Regions from separate parts of the Chryseobacterium sp. WX genome, predicted to be linked through region 1. Evidence: riboswitches for the same ligand, from Rfam matches in the RefSeq annotation. Region 1 holds a riboswitch; each other region holds the start of a gene.
What was found. Region 1 has a riboswitch for S-adenosylmethionine ahead of PZ898_RS13870 (TonB-dependent receptor). Riboswitches for the same ligand answer to the same signal wherever they lie in the genome.
Positions count from the first base shown of each region.

Region 2: linked by a shared signal. The riboswitch ahead of PZ898_RS17750 (alpha/beta fold hydrolase) and the one ahead of PZ898_RS13870 (TonB-dependent receptor) in region 1 are both predicted to bind S-adenosylmethionine.
Region 3: linked by a shared signal. The riboswitch ahead of PZ898_RS16965 (TonB-dependent receptor) and the one ahead of PZ898_RS13870 (TonB-dependent receptor) in region 1 are both predicted to bind S-adenosylmethionine.

Region 1 is NZ_CP120710.1:3,084,318-3,090,569, forward strand. It holds gene PZ898_RS13865 (amino acid permease) at 100-1,404, opposite strand; gene PZ898_RS13870 (TonB-dependent receptor) at 1,412-3,844, opposite strand; SAM riboswitch class I at 3,938-4,043, opposite strand; gene PZ898_RS13875 (alpha-amylase family glycosyl hydrolase) at 4,133-6,252, opposite strand, start outside.
Region 2 is NZ_CP120710.1:3,923,068-3,929,319, reverse strand. It holds gene PZ898_RS17765 (homocysteine S-methyltransferase family protein) at 1-613, opposite strand, end outside; gene PZ898_RS17760 (O-succinylhomoserine sulfhydrylase) at 651-1,811, opposite strand; gene PZ898_RS17755 (ACT domain-containing protein) at 1,936-3,474, opposite strand; gene PZ898_RS17750 (alpha/beta fold hydrolase) at 3,480-4,418, opposite strand; SAM riboswitch class I at 4,479-4,585, opposite strand; gene PZ898_RS17745 (glucosidase) at 4,774-6,252, shown strand, end outside.
Region 3 is NZ_CP120710.1:3,760,838-3,767,089, reverse strand. It holds gene PZ898_RS16965 (TonB-dependent receptor) at 1-2,626, opposite strand, end outside; SAM riboswitch class I at 2,710-2,808, opposite strand; gene PZ898_RS16960 (type II 3-dehydroquinate dehydratase) at 3,052-3,459, shown strand; gene PZ898_RS16955 (hypothetical protein) at 3,534-3,974, shown strand; gene pckA (phosphoenolpyruvate carboxykinase (ATP)) at 4,025-5,641, opposite strand; gene PZ898_RS16945 (GYDIA family GHMP kinase) at 5,769-6,252, opposite strand, start outside.

The sequences.
Region 1 (6,252 bases):
CCAAATCATCATAAATTTTTGAGCATTAGGGATAAAGGATGCAAAACCACAAAAAGGTAGATTTGCCAATCTGTTTATTCCCTTTCTGAATAATCAAAACTAAGTTTGATATCCTTTAGAAAGTCTTCTGTCTATCAGATATAAAATAATTCCTACAGCGATAATTCCCAATCCTATCAAGCTTTCCTTAGGATTATGAATGAATGTAAAATAGAGGATATAGATACTGAACAAAAGAAAAACTGCCGGAAAAATATGGAAAGCATTCGACTTAAAGATTTTTCTGTCTTTTTTCTTCAGAAAGAAAACCGTCGAAATCGCAAGACTGGCAAAAAGCTGTAGTATAAAAGCTGTATAAACAAAAATTTCTTTAAAGCTTCCCGTTAAAATAATAATAGCAGCAATCACAGCATGGGCAAAGATAGCTCTTACCGGAATTCCTTTTGCATTTCCAGATGACAATGGTTTCCAGATGTGGGTATGTTTTGCAAAAGCCTGTGTCAGTCTTGAGCCAACCCACAAATATCCGCTTATGGTTGCAATCAGCTGCAGGGCTATAAAAATATTAACAATTTTTCCAAAAGCCGGACCCAACATATTGACTGCTGCTTCGCCCATCACATCTTCTTTTCCTGCCAGCTGATTTACAGGAGCGTGTTTCAGCATAATATAATTCACCAGAATATAGCTTACCGTCACAAAAACAGTTCCTATAATCAATGATTTAGGAAGGTTTTTCTGTACATCCTTTATTTCTCCCGCAATATAGGAAGCTGAATTCCAGCCTGTGTATGAATAGGTCACAAATACCAGAGAGGTTGCAAAGGCAGGAAGCATGATCTCATTCTGCCAGCTGTCACTGAAATTAAGGCTGTTGCCGATCTGGGGTGAATTTGAAATTCCTACTCCAAGAATAACCAGTACAATAATAAAAGCGATTTTAATGAATGTAAAAAAGTTGTGAAACCTGCTGGATGTTTTCAGGCTGAATGATAATGCAATTGCCACCAGGAATATCGTGGCTATGGCAAATCCGTTTCCGAAGCTATAATCAAATACAGAAAGGTATTTTGACATAGCCAAAGCAGCCAGCGCTACGGGAGAGGAAAATCCTATGATGAGCGAAATCCAGCTTATGAGATATCCGAAAATCGGATGATAGGTTTCTTTAAGATAAATAAAATCGCCTCCGTTTCCTTTAAAATGGGAGCCCAATTCTGCGTAGCAAAAAGCTCCGAACAATGCGAGAACTCCTCCGATGCTCCATAGCAGGAAAATACTGTAGGTGTTGGTAATATCGGAAAGCTGAAATCCCAAGGTGGTAAAAATCCCTGTTCCGATCATATTGGAAACGACGATGGCTGCGGCTGTTTTCCAGCCAATCTGATGTGAGGAAGTACTCATTTAATGATTAAAAATTAAAATTAAGCCTTCCGAAGAAATAATTCCCCAGCGTTCCCATCTGTACAGGCGCATATTTGAATACTCCATAATATGAATTTTTATAAATCTGGCGGTCCGGAAAGACATCAAATATATTGTTGGCTCCTACTGTAAAATTGATACTTTTAGTAATATCATACCCAACGCTGATGTCTGTCACTACTTTTGGTGAGAATTCCTGCACGTCTCCAAACGGATAACCATCTCTTATTACCTTACCAAAATAGGTATTTCTTACGAGAAAACTGAATTTTCCTATTCCATAATTTAATCCTAATGAAGCTTTTGTTTTTGGAGACAGGGTTTCAATGATATTGATCTGATCGGGACCAAAAAACTGATCCTGAGGCGTTCCTAAGTTTTCAGGAAAATGAAAATCTGTGATTTTTGTTTCCGTATAGTTTCCGGCAAGATTCATATTTAATTTTCCATTCCCAAGAATCCAGTCATAGGAAACCACTACATCTACTCCTTTCGTTTCTGTATCAATGGCATTGGCGAAGAATCTTCCGCTTTCTACCTTAAACTGATCCAGTCTTTTATCTGTTATATTGCTGGTGATCACAACTCTATCCTTTACTTTGATCCAGTATCCATCTATAGTAATTGTCAAGTTGTTTAAAGGTTTCAGCGTAAATCCAGCACTTGCATTGACAGAAGTTTCCTGTTTGAGTTTATCAAATCCAAGAATTTTAGCGGCTTCGCTATCGTTGCTGAATATTCCTTTGGTAACAATCTTAGAACCCGAAGTAGAAATATCCGCATAGGAATTATTAAAATACTGTTGTTGCAATGATGGTGCTCTGAATCCTGTCCCAACAGCGGCTCTTACCGCATAGTTTTTTACAAACTCATATCGTACAGCGAGTTTTCCATTCAAGGTATTTCCGAAATCTGAATAATTTTCAAATCTGGCAGCAGCGTCAATGTTGAGTTTTTTATCCAAATCATAGGAAACATCTGCATATACTGCCGTGGAATGTCTGTCTTTCTTCAAGGCATTGTTGGGAGAGAATCCGATGAAGGATTGAGATCCGCCTGCACCAAGCACTGTTGATCCTTCAGTGGCTACATTTCCATTGATGTCATATTGGGTATAGGATGCTTCGTCACCCGCTTTAATCTGGTATTGTTCAAATCTGAATTCTCCCCCAAATGCGATATTGAAACGGTTTATATTTTTAGAAACATCAAGATTAATGGTATTCTGCAGAAAACTATGGGCGCCTGCATAAAAACTTGTGGGTGATTTTGCACCCAGAGAAGCATTATTCGTATTGTTTACAGTATAATTGAAAGTATTGCTTCCAAAGGTGTTACTAAGGTCAAATAGCCAGTCGTTAACATTATATTTCGCACCTACAGCATAAGAAACGTCATATACCTGAGAGGCCAGAGTAGCCTGAAATCCGTTCGGATAAATGGATGAAACTACATTAGACTTTTCGCTCGGCAGTCTTCTGAAACCAAACCCTTCTCCTTCTTTAATACTGAAACCTCCGAAAGAATAGAGTTTAAAATGATCATTAAAAGGATATTCTGAGTTGAAAAACAGCTGTCCCTGTCTGATCTGGGCATCTCCGATCTGAAAATTAAAATCATCACGTGTTAATCCTCTTTTTGCAATTTCTGCATCATCTGCAGCTCTGGCAGCTTTTACGGCTTCAGCATCACCAGCAAATTCATAGGCAAAATTATCCCCGAAAATATCCAGGTCGTGATTTTGCGTTCTAGTGGTTTTTCCTCTGTGACTTAGCTGTAATGAAAGATTAATATAACCTTCTTTCTTTCCTAATGAGGTTCCATAGTTAACTCCTGCCTGGTAAGTATCACCATCATTTCTTCCGCTTAATCCGTAAGTAAGGCTTGCTGAAGCTCCTGTATTTTTCTTAAGAATTATGTTGATCACTCCTGCAATGGCATCAGAACCATATTGCGCAGCTGCTCCGTCTCTTAACACTTCTATTCTATCAATTGCAATTACGGGAATGGTACTCAAATCTGTTCCTACAGAACCATTTCCCACGGTATTCTGATAATTTACCAAAGAAGTAGAATGTCTTCTCTTTCCGTTAAGCAACACCAAAACCTGATCGGGTCCCATACCTCTTAAAGTAACAGGGTCAATATGTTCGGTACCATCAGAAGCAGACTGTCTCACTGCATTAAACGATGGAATCACATAATTCAGGAGATCCTGAGCAGTCATTTGGGGAGAACTTCTCTGGATTTTGTCGATATTAATTACATCTACAGGAACCGGTGTCTCCAGCTTTGTTCTTTTGACATTACGGTTTCCGACGATGATGATATCTTCGATCTGATTTCCTTTTTCCTCACTTTCCTGAGCCGCGACCAGAATTGCTCCAAGCAATAATACAGCTGTGCTTAATTTTTTCATTTTTATTCTTGCCAATTAATACTACGAATCTGACGGATCTTTCCGCAGATACACAAGACTTCAAGAAATGGAATTTATATAGAATATTGACTTCACTTATCTCCCCCAAAGGGTTGGAATTAGCACCTTTACACTTCTGGAACCGTGTAGGTTGCTAAGGTTTCACCGGGCCAAATCCCTCCACCTTTCTTGATAAATCTACTGCAAAAGTAGACTATTTTTTTGAACTTACAAAAAAAAGCAAATCTGCTGATCCGCAAATTTGCCTTTATTATTTTATAATTTATTTTATTCAATAATCATCTTTTGAATGGCTATTCCTGTATCTGATTTCAACTGCACAAGATACGTGCCTGCTGGATAATCAACCTTCGCATCGTAAGTTCCGCTCTCTTTATCCAGTTTGAAAGTATCCAGTTTTTTACCGGTCATATCAAAAATTGAAATTTCACCTTTTTTTGCTTTATTGAAAACGAGGTGAGCGATTCCGTTGCGAACCGGATTATCCGCAATCTGAAGAGATAATTTGTTGACCGCATTGGCATCTACAGTAGACAACGCACCTGCATAATTTCCAAAGATTCTGAATTCTCCGGGCTGTAAAGTGATCGGAGCCGTTGTGGAAACTATATTTGAAATACTGTTATCCATTAAATTCTGCCATTGACCAGTGTAAGGGAAATAAGGCACTACATTCTGTGCGGAAGTCGTGTAATTGGCCAATACGACAACATTCTTTATTCCTGTTGTAATAGCTGCATCATACACATAAATTCTTGTGATAAGACCAGTAGGATCATTCGTAAGGTTATTGGATTCTATACTGTAAGTTTTAGATTTAAAAACCTGATGACTGTTTCTGATGTTGATGATTTTAGCCCATGTATCATAGACTGCTTTTCGGTTCGCATTGGTATCATATCCTAAAGTGAATGCTACAGGTTTTTCATCGGTTCTACATCCGCTGTCGATGGTACCATTCGCACATCTGTTGATGCTGAATTCATAACCTAATTCTCCAAACTGCCAGATCATTTTCGGACCAGGGATAGTAAAGAACGTGGCCCCGAAAGTTTTCATTCTTTCAAGAGCGGTATTCAGGTCTTTCACATTGTAACCTCCGTTTATAGCACCATAGGCAAGGTTTTTAAACATCAGCCTCTCTTCATCATGGCTTTCTCCATAACCTACGGCACTCATATTGGTGAAGCCGTGAAGACTGTGATTCATACGGTCGTAGTTGCTGTTTTCCTGATAGCCCATCGTATTCTGATTGTAAGGATCGGTCTGTTTATTCCAAAGCATAACGCCTTTTCCTTCTGCTATTCTGTAATTCGCCCATTGCTGTTCTTCTGCATCAGTTCCAAGGTGTTCGAAGATCATATAAGAATTGGGATCAATGGCCCATTGTTTATCAGCATAATTTTTCATGATATCCACTCTGTCCTGCTGGTAGGCATTGGTACAGGCTTCATCATTTTCAGAACAGCTTTGCGTAAATCCTTTGGTTAAATCCCAACGGAATCCGTCTATGTGATATTCAGTCAGCCATTGCTGAAGACATCTTTCAACATAATATTGCGTTGAAAGACTTGTATGGTTAAAATCATTGAAGACATTGTATGAATGTTTCGGTACCTGGTTAAAGTAAGGATTGTTCGGTGCAACATCACCATAGCCGTCACCATCAGGATCAATATTCCAAAGTCTAACTAAAGGAGAGCGTCCTGTAGCATGATTAAACGCTACATCCAGAATGACTGCAATTCCGTTCTGATGACATAAATCTACAAATTCTTTGAATTTTTCCGGAGTTCCATAGGCTTTGTCTAATGCATAATGGAAAGAAGTATTGTATCCCCAGGAAAGATTTCCGTCAAATTCCATGATGGGAAGCAGTTCTATAGCATTGATCTTTAAATTCTTTAAATACGAGATTTTATCAATCAATGACTGCCAGTTTTTTTCTTGAGTAAAGTCTCTCAGTAATAATTCATAGACTATAAGATCCTGTTTCGCAGGTCTTTGAAAATTGGAAACCTGCCAATTATAAGCGGTCTGGCCTGTTTTAAATGTTGACACTTCAAAACCCTGCCCGGCAGGAAATGCTGGTAAGTTCGGGTAGGTAGAAGCCGAAATCCACGGGTCATCGTAAGAAGATAAAATTTGTGGGGAATAAGGATCTGCTACTTTTCTCAAATCGTTTGTTCTGTATTGGAAGGTATAAAGTTGCTGAGGAGTGATTCCATTGAGTTCAATCCAGTACAGATCAGGATTTGTAGTATCTTTTTTCATTAAATAGGTATCATTCACCGCCCAGTTATTGAAACTTCCTATGACGTGTACAAAATTTTTTCCCGGAGCATATAAAGCCAATCCCACCTTGGTTGGATCTGTCGGATGATAAT
Region 2 (6,252 bases), 840 kb from region 1:
CAATTCCTCTTTCGTCCTGCAGTTCATCAATAGCGAATAAAGCAGCTTTTGCATTCAAAGTATCAAAGATGGTTTCTACCAGAAGGATGTCTGAACCCCCATCCAACAAAGCTTCACACTGCTGTTTGTAAGCTACTCTCAATTCTTCAAAAGTGATGGCTCTGTATCCCGGATCATTCACATCAGGGCTTAAACTTGCTGTTCTGTTTGTAGGTCCGATAGATCCTGCTACAAATCTCGGTTTGTCTGGATTTTTCGCAGTATACTCATCACAGGCTTTTCTGGCAATTTTTGCTGACTCATAGTTCAGGTCGTATACCAGATCTTCCATGTGGTAATCTGCCATCGCAATGGTAGTTCCTGAAAATGTATTGGTTTCAATAATATCAGCTCCGGCTTCCAGATATTTCTTATGAACTTCTTCAATCGCCTGTGGCTGTGTCAGAGAAAGCAGGTCATTATTTCCTTTTACCGGATGTTCCCAGTCTTTAAAACGCTCTCCACGGTAGTCTTCTTCTTCGAATTTGTATCTCTGAAGCATGGTACCCATCGCTCCGTCAAGAATTAAAATTCTTTCGGATAAAGCTTTATATAATTGTTCTGAATTTTTCATTTTAATCTATTTTGGCTAAAACCAGTTGCTATTTGAATTAACCCAAAGCTTGTTTTAAATCTGCAATGATATCTTCTACATTTTCCAGTCCTACTGAGCAACGTACCAGTCCTGCAGTAATCCCTACTTCATTTCTTTCTTTGTCTGATAATTTGGAATGCGTTGTAGAAGCCGGATGAGTAACGATCGTTCTTGTATCACCTAGATTAGCAGACAATGAACACATTTGTATCTTATCTAAAAAGTTTCTTCCTCCTTCTATTCCCCCTTTTATTTCAAACGCCACAATATTTCCCCCGAGCTTCATCTGCTTTTTGGCGACTTCATAACTAGGATGGGATTTCAGGAATGGATATTTTACCAGTTCAACATTTGGATGACTTTCTAAAAACTCAGCTACCTTCAATGCATTCTCACAATGCTTTTCTACACGGATCGCCAATGTTTCTAAACTTTTTGATAATACCCAGGCATTAAAAGGAGACAATGCAGGACCTGTATTTCTTGCGAAAAGATAAATTTCTCTGATCAGGTCTTCTTTTCCTACTGCGATTCCTCCTAAAACTCTCCCCTGTCCGTCAATCAGTTTCGTTGCTGAGTGTACCACAATATCTGCACCATATTTGATAGGCTGCTGAAGGTAAGGTGTTGCAAAACAATTATCTACAATAAATATAAGATTATGCTTTTTGGCGATCTGACCGAAAAACTCAAGATCGAGAATTTCAATAGCGGGATTGGTAGGAGTTTCAAGGTATAAGATCTTTGTATTAGGTTTGATGTATTGCTCCACATTCGCTGCATCTTCTGCTTTGAAATAAGAGGTTTCAATATTCCATTTCGGGAAATATTTGGTAAACAATGTGTGGGTAGACCCGAATACTGACTGGCAGCTTACAATATGATCCCCAGCATTTAACAAAGCTGCAAATGTTGAATAGATGGCTGCCATTCCTGTTGCAAAAGCATATCCTGCTTCTGCACCTTCCATTTTAGCGATCTTATCTGTAAATTCTGTTACATTAGGATTGGAAAAACGGCTGTATAAATTTTTAGGTTTTTCTTCTGCAAAGCTTGCTCTCATATCCTCCGCATCCTGAAATATAAAACTGGAGGTAAGATAGAGCGGCGTAGAATGCTCATCAAACTGAGTTCTTTCCGTCTGGGTTCTTATTGCTGATGTTTCAAAATTTTCCATATAGTTTTAATTAATTTACCAATATAGCAGTCTAACAATGTACCAATTAAAATCATCGCTTTGCTCAGAATAACGACACCAATTATTGGTAAACTGGTACATTATTAGATTGTTACATTAAATATTATTTTGTTTCACTTACTCTTAAAATATCTCCGAATACTCCTCTTGCGGTTACCTTTGCACCAGCTCCGGCTCCCATAATCACGATTGGATTTTCACCATAGCTTTCTGTGTAGATTTCAAAGATGGAGTCTGAACCTTTCAGTTGTCCCAATGCTGAAGTTGCAGGAACAGAAACCAGTTTTACATCCAGTTCACCTTTATCTTTCTGTAAATCTCCGTGCAGATCACCTACATATCTTAATACATGTCCGGGTTCCTGGTTTTCTTTTATTTTCTGGTATTCTTCGTCAAGCTCCTCTAGTCTTGAAAGGAATTCTGATTTTGAAACTTCAAGTAAATTTTCAGGAACCAGATTTTGAATGCTGATATCATCAAATTCATTGATTAAGTCTAATTCTCTTGCCAGAATCAATAATTTTCTTGCCACATCATTTCCTGAAAGGTCTTCTCTTGGATCCGGTTCGGTGTATCCTTTTTCCAAAGCTTCATTGATGATGGTTGAAAATTTATCATCTCTTAAAGAAAAATTGTTGAAAACATAGCTCAGTGTTCCTGAGAATACCCCTTTGATTCTTGTGATATTTTCTCCTGAAAGGTGTAATAACTTGATGGTGTCAATTAACGGTAAACCAGCTCCTACATTGGTTTCATACAAATACCGTCTGTTGTTTTTATTCAACGTATATCTTAGTTTTCTGTATTCTTCAATCGGAAGGGTATTGAAGATTTTGTTGGAAGAAACCAGATCAAACCCGTTTTCTGCCAAAGCGTGATAGTTTTTAACAAAATCCTTGCTTGCCGTGTTATCCACAACAATCAGGTTCTCCAGTTGATTTTCATTAGAGAAATTAATCAGTTCTTCCACGTTTGACGGATGCTCTGCTGTTAAAACCTCATCATTCCAATGGGCATCAAATCCTTTTTTGTTGAAGGCAATTTTCTTTGAATTGGCTACCGCAACGACTTTAAGGTCTATTTTTTTACGTTTTTTAATCTCTTCTGCAGATTCAAGTACTTGTTCTATCAAGGTTTTCCCTACGTTTCCATGGCCAATAATGGCCAGATGAACGGTTTTCGGTTTTTTGAAAATTTCAGATTCTATGATGTTTCTTGTTTTTTCATCCTGCGAAGAGGTCACTACGATATTGACTCTGTTTTCTCCTGCCACCTGATTTAAAAGTAACGGGAAAACATTATTTCTTGCCAGCTCAGCAAAAACTTTATTGAAATCTTCTGCAACAAAACCAATCACAGAAACATTATTGATACTATATATTTGGGAAACTTTTCCTGACTTTCTTTCTGCTTCGAATTCATCAATAAGACAAGCCACTGCTTTCTCTGCATCATTTTCATGCACCAGAATAGAAATTCCGTTCTCTACAGCCTGCTGAGAGATTACGCCTACACTGATACGCGCTAAAGTAAGCGCTTTAAAAATTCGTCCGTCAATCCCGATTTCTCCCAGGAAATCTTCTCCTTCAAATTTGACGATTGATCTGTTCTTCAAAAATTTTATTTCGTTAGCATTTTTCATTACTTCTATAAAATGTTTTTAATGATATTATTTAATTGTTGATATTCCATTAGGAAGGCATCATGGCCGTGTATAGATTGGATCTCGTGATAAGACACATCCTTATTTTTCTCTTTTAAGTTTTCAAAGCACATTCGGATTTCAGAAGCCGGGAAGAATAAGTCTGTATCTACGGAGATCATGTGCATTCGTGCCTGTATGTTCTCCAGTGCTGCATCAGCAGCATTTATATTCATCAAGAGATGATTCATCAGTTTGTAACTCTTTAAACTAAATCTTTCGTTTAGTGCGTTACCATGATAAACCAGCCAGTCTTCTGATTCCAGGCGTTGTTTGGCCTGGTTATATTGGTTTTGAAATCTGTCATTGAGCGACTGTGGAGTTCTATAACACAACATGGCATGAATTCTCGCTTTCTGTAATGGTTCTTCTTTATCATTCAATAAAAATTTCTGAACCAGACACTGTGCATGAAGCCAGTCGTGTGTTCTGTAATCGCAGGCAATAGGAATAAATATTTCTGCAAGATCCGGCTGCTTAGAAAGCATTTCCCACGCAATCCCTCCTCCCAGAGAGCCTCCGATAATGGCATATAAATTTTTGATATGTAGCGCTTCAAGTCCTTTCAAAAATATCGCTGCGATATCTGAAGGAGTAAAGTCTTCATAATCTTCAATTAAAAAATCGTCATATCCGTTTCCTGGTATGTTGAAGCACAGAACGGTATATTGATCAGTATCAACAATCTGATTTTTTCCCACCAGCTGTTTCCACCAGCCTTTTTCTCCGGATACGTTTGAATTTCCGGTAAGAGCATGGTTGATTAAGATAACTGGGGCTGTAAACAGATCTTTCCCAAAGAGCTGATAGCTCAACGGGATATGGTATTCCTTTTGGGAATAAGTTTGATACGTAAGATTAATATAGTTTAGTTCTGTTTTCAATTCTATTAAATTTTAATACAATTGAAAATGCCACAGGAAATGGCTGAAAAGAACTTCAGTGAGTTATCTGTCCAAAATACTTTGGTAGAACGTAGCACCTTCTTTGCTTGCGCAAAGGGTTGCTAAGGTTTCATAGGGTCTAATCCCTCAACCTTTCTTGATAACATTTTCAATATTTGAATGAACGAATGGTGCAAAGGTAGTTCTTTTCTTTTAATTTCAAAAAAAAATTATTTTAATATTTAAAAAAGCCCTTAAATACAAGTATTCCAAGAGTATATTAATAATTATTCAGATGAAAAAAATTGGAATTACTTCTCAAAAAAACTAACTTCGTATGGAAAAGTGATGAGATATGACCGCCGAAAAAGATAGATTACAAGATACCAAATGGAAAAACTGGGGACCTTATGTAAGCAACCGGCAGTGGGGAAATGTACGCGAAGATTATAGCCCGAACGGGAATGCCTGGAATTTTACCAACCATAATAATGCAGAAAGCTATGCCTACCGTTGGGGTGAAGAAGGTATTGCCGGAATTTCTGATGTAAAGCAGCTTTTATGCTTTGCTTTTTCGTTCTGGAACAAGAAAGACAAAATGGTAAAGGAACGATTCTTTGGGTTGAGCAATCCTCAGGGAAATCATGGGGAAGACATCAAAGAAATCTTTTATTATCTGGATAATACACCTACTCATAGTTATATGAAAATGGTTTATAAATATCCCATCAATGAATTTCCTTACGATGAGCTTGTTGCAGAAAACGGAAGACGCAGTAAAAAGGAACCGGAATATGAAATTTTCGATACCGGAATTTTCGATAATGATGAATATTTTGATATTTTCATTGAATATTGCAAGGCCGATCACAATGATATTCTTGCCAGAGTAACGGTCTGTAACCGAAGTCAGCATGAAGCACCTATTGTGGTAGCACCTACTGTATGGTTCAGAAACAACTGGAAATGGGGATACAACACCTATAAGGCACAGCTTAATGCTTCTCACGACGGAAGTATCGATATTGCCCACGACAGTATTTCGATCAGGAAGCTGTATTCAAGAAATACCAATGCACAAAGCGTATTTTGTGATAATGAAACCAATAATTCTAAGCTTTATGGAGCTCCTGCAGGTGAAAACACTTATTTCAAAGACGGAATCAATAATTATATTATCCATCAAACGAATACGATAAATCCCGCAAAGAAAGGGACAAAAGCTTCTTTTCTGATTGATGAGCTTATTGGTGCCGGAGAATCCAAAGTTTTTGAATTCAGATTATGCCCGGCTGAAGCTGATGAGCCTTTTGAAAAGTTTGATGAAATATTCAATACGCGACAGGCTGAAGCTGAAGAATTTTATAAAGAAATTCAAAATGATACCGTTAACGAAGATGAAAGAAATGTTCAGAGACAGGCTTTTGCAGGACTTCTCTGGAATAAGCAGTTCTATCATTACAATATTGGAAAATGGCTGAAAGGTGATCCCAACTTTGAAGCCCCAAGAAATTTCAACGAATATGTAAGAAATACGGAATGGAATCATCTCCATAATAAGGATATTATTTCTATGCCCGATAAATGGGAGTATCCATGGTATGCCACATGGGATCTGGCATTTCACTGTGTTCCGTTTTCCATCATTGATGCGGAATTTGCCAAGGGACAACTTTTGCTCCTTACTAAGGAATGGTACATGCATCCTAATGGACAGCTTCCAGCCTATGAATGGAATATGAGTGACGTGAACCCGCCGGTACACGCCTGGTCATGCTTCCGTGTTTTCAAAATTGATGAAAAAGCTAACGGAAAACCGGATTTATTATTTTTA
Region 3 (6,252 bases), 680 kb from region 1:
GTGTCCATCTGTTCAGTATTTCAGAACTCCACGCACGTCCTCCCGCACTTCCGTTATGCATGATGGAAGTATAATCTGTATCTAAAATTTTACCCCCGATTTTGAATGTCAGTAATCCTGAAAAGTCAAAATTCTTATAGGTAATGCTTGTACTGATTCCTCCTGTCAGTTTCGGCAATGCGGAACCTTGCAATAGTTTTGTTGCTTTTGAGTATTCCGAAGTAGTTCCTTCCACTGAATTTCCACTAGCATCGGTAGAAACTGTTTTCCACAATGGCTTTCCATTGCCTGGATCTACACCCACCCATTCCGGAATAAAGAAATCATATACAGAACCTCCTACCGTTAATAACTTTGTTCCCACCACAAGAGAACCTCCCGGTAATTTGGTTACTTTGTTGTTTAAAGTGCTTAGGTTAACATCAACATTCCATTGGAAATCCTCAGTTTTAACAGGGGTTGTGAATAGTGAAAATTCAAATCCTGTATTCTGAATGGTTCCGATATTGGCAGGATAATCACTGATACCCAACGATGGTGCCACCGGCATATTAAACAGAAGATCCTGGCTTTTTCTTTTGAAGTATTCGATATTCCCTTTAACTCTGTTATTCAAAATAGCAAATTCCAATCCTACGTTTAAATTAAGGTTGGTTTCCCATTTCACATTATTAGTGGAAGTCTTTTCAAGAGTTGTACCCGGTTCTCCACCAAGGCTGATAAATCTGTACAGCTCCTGATAAGCATAATAAAGCGGTTGTCCGTTAGGTCTAAGTAATTTATCATTTCCTTGTCCTCCGTAGCTGGCACGCAATGTCAATTGATTGAATACATTCAGGCTTTTAATAAATTCCTCATTGGATATTTTCCATGAACCTCCTACTGACCAGAATCTCCCCCATCTGTTATCTTTTTCAAATCTCGAAGAGCTGTCTGCTCTTCCCGATGCAGATAAAAAGTAAGTATTATTGTAGTCATACTCTACTTTTCCAAGGAAACTCAATAAGCTTAATTTATTACTGTTTCCACTGAAACTTCCCAGCAAAGAAGCAGCATCCGGCTCATAGTAATAAGGCAGTGAAAACTGACTTCTTGTTCCTGATATCGTCTGATAATCGTATTTGTAGAATTCGTGTCCTGCCAGTGCATTAACGTGATGCTTTCCAAACTTTTTATCGTACGTAAGGATATTACTGGTTGTATAAGATAGTGTTCTGGTATTGGTTTTCGTCACTGAACCTCCAATTTCCGCTCCTTGCCCAAGTAATGGATTTGAATAATAATGACCGTTATAATTCACCAAATCAACTGAGAAGCTTGTTTTGAATTTCAGTTCCGGCAGGAAAGTGAATTCCATGAATCCTTTTCCTGAAAAGTTATCTTCTTTATTTTCGTTTTTGTCTAATGGTAAAGTTGCAGCCGCATTCTGATTTTGAAGTGCATTTGTGGGCCTGTACTTTCCAAAATCATAAATCGGATTTCCGTCAGCATCTAAAACGTAAGTTCCGTCAGCATTTCTTTCATAATAAGGATAGAAAGAAGGAATAAACCTTGCGGCATTGATGATATTGCTCGCCTTGGAATCTGAAGAAGTTGGTGCCTGCTGAATACTGTTGGTATAGCTTAAGTTTGCTCCAACATTTAACCATTTCTTCACTTCCGAATTGATTTTTAATCTGGTATTATATCTTTTAAAACCGGATTCAATCGCCATCCCATTATCATCCAGATACCCTAGTGAAAAGAAGTAATTACTTTTATCACTACCTCCGCTGATATCAAGATCCACCTGGTTTCTTGATGCCACTCTCTGTAAAATATCTCTCCAGTCGTCATTCCAGAGTGGTGATGCACCAAGCAATAATTTTCCATCTGTTCCCACCGGTTTTGGATAAGCAGTTCCATATGGATTAATTCCAAGGGTAGAAACAAGATTATCTGTTGCCATCTGAGCAGCCTGCTGAGAAGAAACTTTACCGGACTGATATCCGTTTCTTAATGCTTCCCAATATAATTGAAAGTATTGCTCCGTGTTTACCTGTTCATAATCTTTGACAGCTCGTCCTGAGAATCCCTGACTGATATTAAAATTAACTCTGGCTTCTCCTTTTTTCCCTGATTTTGTAGTGATGATAATAATCCCGTTGGCTCCTCTTGAACCATACAAAGCACTTGCTGTAGCATCTTTTAAAACACTTATAGATTCAATATCGCTTGGGCTAATGGAGTTCAGGTTTCCATCAAAAGGAATTCCGTCCACTACATATAAAGGATCACTGGAAGCACTGATGGAACCAATACCTCTGACTCTGATGGTAGAAACCGCACCTGGCTGTCCTGATGCACTGGTGGTCTGAATCCCCGCAACCTGGCCTTCCAATGCTTTGGTGATATTGGTTACAGGTCTGTTATTAATCTTATCACTTGAAATGGTCGCTACAGAGCCGGTATAGCTGTTTCTTTTAGCTTTTCCGTAAGCCACCACTACTACTTCATCAATCTCCTTTTCATGAAGGCTATCTTTTTTCGGTCTGGAATTCTGTGCACTTACACTGGTTACTCCCAGAAAAAAAGCAGCAACCGGAGGTATCCACGCTTTAGAATTGAATAAATTTTTGCTAATCATAATCAATTTTAGTTATCATATATTAAAATTTAGCCCTTTGCAGAAAAATCAGCAAAGGGCATCGATAAATACGATAAACCAAATGCTTATTTTTCCTTAAAAGGCTGAACGTAACACCTTGCCCCACGGGTAGGTTGTCAAGACTTCACAGGGTCAGTTCCCTCCATCTTTCTTTATAAGCCGATCGAAATATGGTTGCAAAGCTAAAAACTTTTAGTCTACAAAACAAGTAGACTTATTTATTTTTCATGATAAATTTTCAAAAATTAACGTAATTTTTTAATAAAACCCATCACAATAAAGAGTTACAAGCTTTGCCACTTTCTTAAACATGACAAATATCATTATCAATAATTCAATACAACAAATTAAATCTGTCCAGAAATTTTTGATCTTTAATTGAAAAAAGTTTTTAATTTTATGGTATGAAAGTTTTGATCATCAACGGCCCTAACCTCAATCTGTTAGGCACAAGAGAACCGGAAATCTATGGAAATGTTTCTATGGAAAGCTATTTGGAAAATTTAAGATCCGAGTTCCATACCCATGAATTAAAATATTACCAGTCTAATATTGAAGGAGAACTTATCAACAGACTTCAGGAGGATGATTTTGATGCCTTAGTAATTAACCCCGGAGCTTTTACTCATTATTCTTATGCTATTGCTGATTGCTTGAAAAACATTCGCAAGCCAAAAGTAGAAGTACATATCAGTAACATTTATAAAAGAGAGGAATTCCGACAGAAATCTGTAACGGCAGCCAATACAGATGCCGTTTTATCAGGCTTTGGAATGGATGGATATAGGCTGGCTTTATTAAGCTTGAAGTAATTTTGTTACTTATCCTTTTCCCATGAATTGCACAGATTTCTACAGATAATTATGGATAAGTAACAGAGTAATTTATGAAGATAAAAGATAAGGTTTATTGCAAAGACATTGGAATATATTCCGGACAATTGACGAAAAGAAAAAACTATATCGTTGAAGAAAAAAATGCGGAAAATATAAGAATCTGGAATGACGAAGGAAGACTGAGGTGGTATTCTGATTTTTATTTTAGTTTAAACAATGAACCGGAAATAACTTCTATTCATATTGATGATGAAATTGAAAATATTGAATCTGATGCTATAGAAGTAAGTATTGAATTTTCCGACAAAACAAAATATGGGATGACCTTCACTACCCCGCAGTATTTAGATAAAATATTGGACAAAGAGTCTTACTTTTCTTCAAAACACTTTATGATTATAAAATACCTCACTGAAGAATCAATCAAATCAACCGTCCTAAAACTGGATGAACAGAACGAACTGATTGAAAACTGTAAAAAATATGAATAAAAAAAAAGCCTCATCACTGATGAGGCTTTTTGTATGTTGATTGGTAACTATTAGATAGTTTGTTCCTGCAATTGAGGTCCTGAAGCTACTAATTTTTTACCTTCTTCAGTATCACAATACTGCTCAAAGTTCTTGATATATCTTGAAGCAAGATCTTTTGCTTTTTCTTCCCATTCTGAAGCGCTCTCATAAGTATCTCTAGGATCTAGAATACCTGTAGAAACGTTTGGCAATTCAGTAGGAATTTCAAGATTCATAATTGGAACCTGAGTTTTAGGAGCATTATCAATAGAACCGTCAATGATGGCATCAATGATTGCTCTGGTATCTTTAAGAGAAATTCTCTTTCCGGTACCATTCCAACCTGTGTTTACCAAATAAGCCTTAGCTCCGTGCTCTTTCATTTTGCCGATTAATGTTTTAGAATACATTGTCGGGTGTAAGGTAAGGAATGCTTCACCAAATGCAGGTGAGAAAGATGGTTGAGGTTCTGTAATTCCTCTTTCAGTTCCTGCCAATTTTGAGGTATAACCGCAAAGGAAGTGGTACTGCGCCTGATCTTCATTCAGGATAGAAACCGGAGGAAGTACTCCGAATGCATCTGCTGAAAGATAAACGATCTTTTTCGCATGACCTGCTTTAGACGGCAATACAATTTTGTTGATATGATAGATTGGATAAGAAACTCTTGTGTTCTCAGTGATAGATCCGTCTGTATAATCTGCTACTCCATTGTTAACAACAACGTTTTCAAGAAGAGCATCTCTCTTGATGGCAGCGAAGATATCCGGTTCTTTTTCTGCAGATAAGTCGATAACTTTAGCGTAGCATCCACCTTCATAGTTGAATACTCCGTTGTTATCCCATCCGTGCTCATCGTCACCGATAAGGTATCTTTTAGGATCTGCCGATAAAGTTGTTTTACCAGTTCCTGAAAGACCAAAGAATAAAGCTACATCACCTTTTTCTCCTACGTTAGCAGAACAGTGCATAGAAGCCATACCTTTTAATGGAAGATAGTAGTTCATCATAGCAAACATCCCTTTCTTCATTTCACCTCCGTACCATGTACCTCCGATAATCTGTAGTTTTTCAGTAAGGTTGAACATAATGAAGTTTTCAGAGTTTAATCCCTGAGCTTCCCAGTTCGGGTTGGTAGTCTTTGATCCGTTGATTACTGTGAAATCCGGCTCACCGAAGTTTTCAAGTTCGTAATGAGAAGGACGAATAAACATATTAGTAACAAAATGCGCCTGCCATGCCACTTCAACGATAAATCTTACTTTAAGTCTCGTATCCGCATTCGTTCCGCAGAATGTATCTACTACATAAATCTTTTTAGATTCTGCAAGCTGGTTCAGCACTAGTTCTTTACAAGACCCGAAAATTTCTGCTGTTGTAGGTAAGTTTACTTTACCATCCCAGAAAATTGTGTCTCTTGTAACATCATCCTGAACAATATATCTGTCTTTAGGTGAACGACCTGTGAAAATTCCTGTTTTTACTGATACTGCGCCTGATTCTGTAAGCTCAGCTTTCTCAAACCCCTGATTTTCAGGAGAAACTTCAGCCTGATATAATTCTTCATAAGAAGGATTATACACTACTTCATAGTTTCCTTTAATCCCTAATTTCTCTAAATCCTGGATGATTTTAGTGTTTTTCATTTTACTTATATTTTCTATTTCTTTATTGCTTTCAACAAAAATAATATTAATTATTTGTTAAAGGTGGTTTAAATATACTGATATAAGTCAGAATGGCAAATAAAAAAACAGGATTATAACTGCTTGATTACAAATCAATTATATTTTCCCATTCAAAAATAGTTGTAAAACCTTTCTCCCAAAAATAGTTCTTATAGTCCCCAAATTTGGCACTCATTACAAAATCTCCCCCCCATGCGCCTAAACTTTTGACAAATGAAGGGCAATCTGAGAATAACCTTTCTTTAACTGTGAGAATTTCAAGAAAATCGGCAATTTTATGTTCATGAGTCATCATTAATTCGGAAAAATTTTCCAATTCATGACATAACAATATTTTTTTTGTAAGATCTGAAAATTCGTCAACTAATTCCGGAGACTTCTTTTTGGACTTGTAAAAATTGATTCCCTCTCTGCTATCCTGCTTCTGATTTAAATGAATAAAAATCAGTTCATTTTTAAAGGACGGACTAAAATCTACTTTCTCATATTTTATCTCAGGCTTACTTTGGAAAAGCACTGCGGACTTTTCTTTTGCAACTGCAATGTCATATCCACTTCCTCCCAAGCTG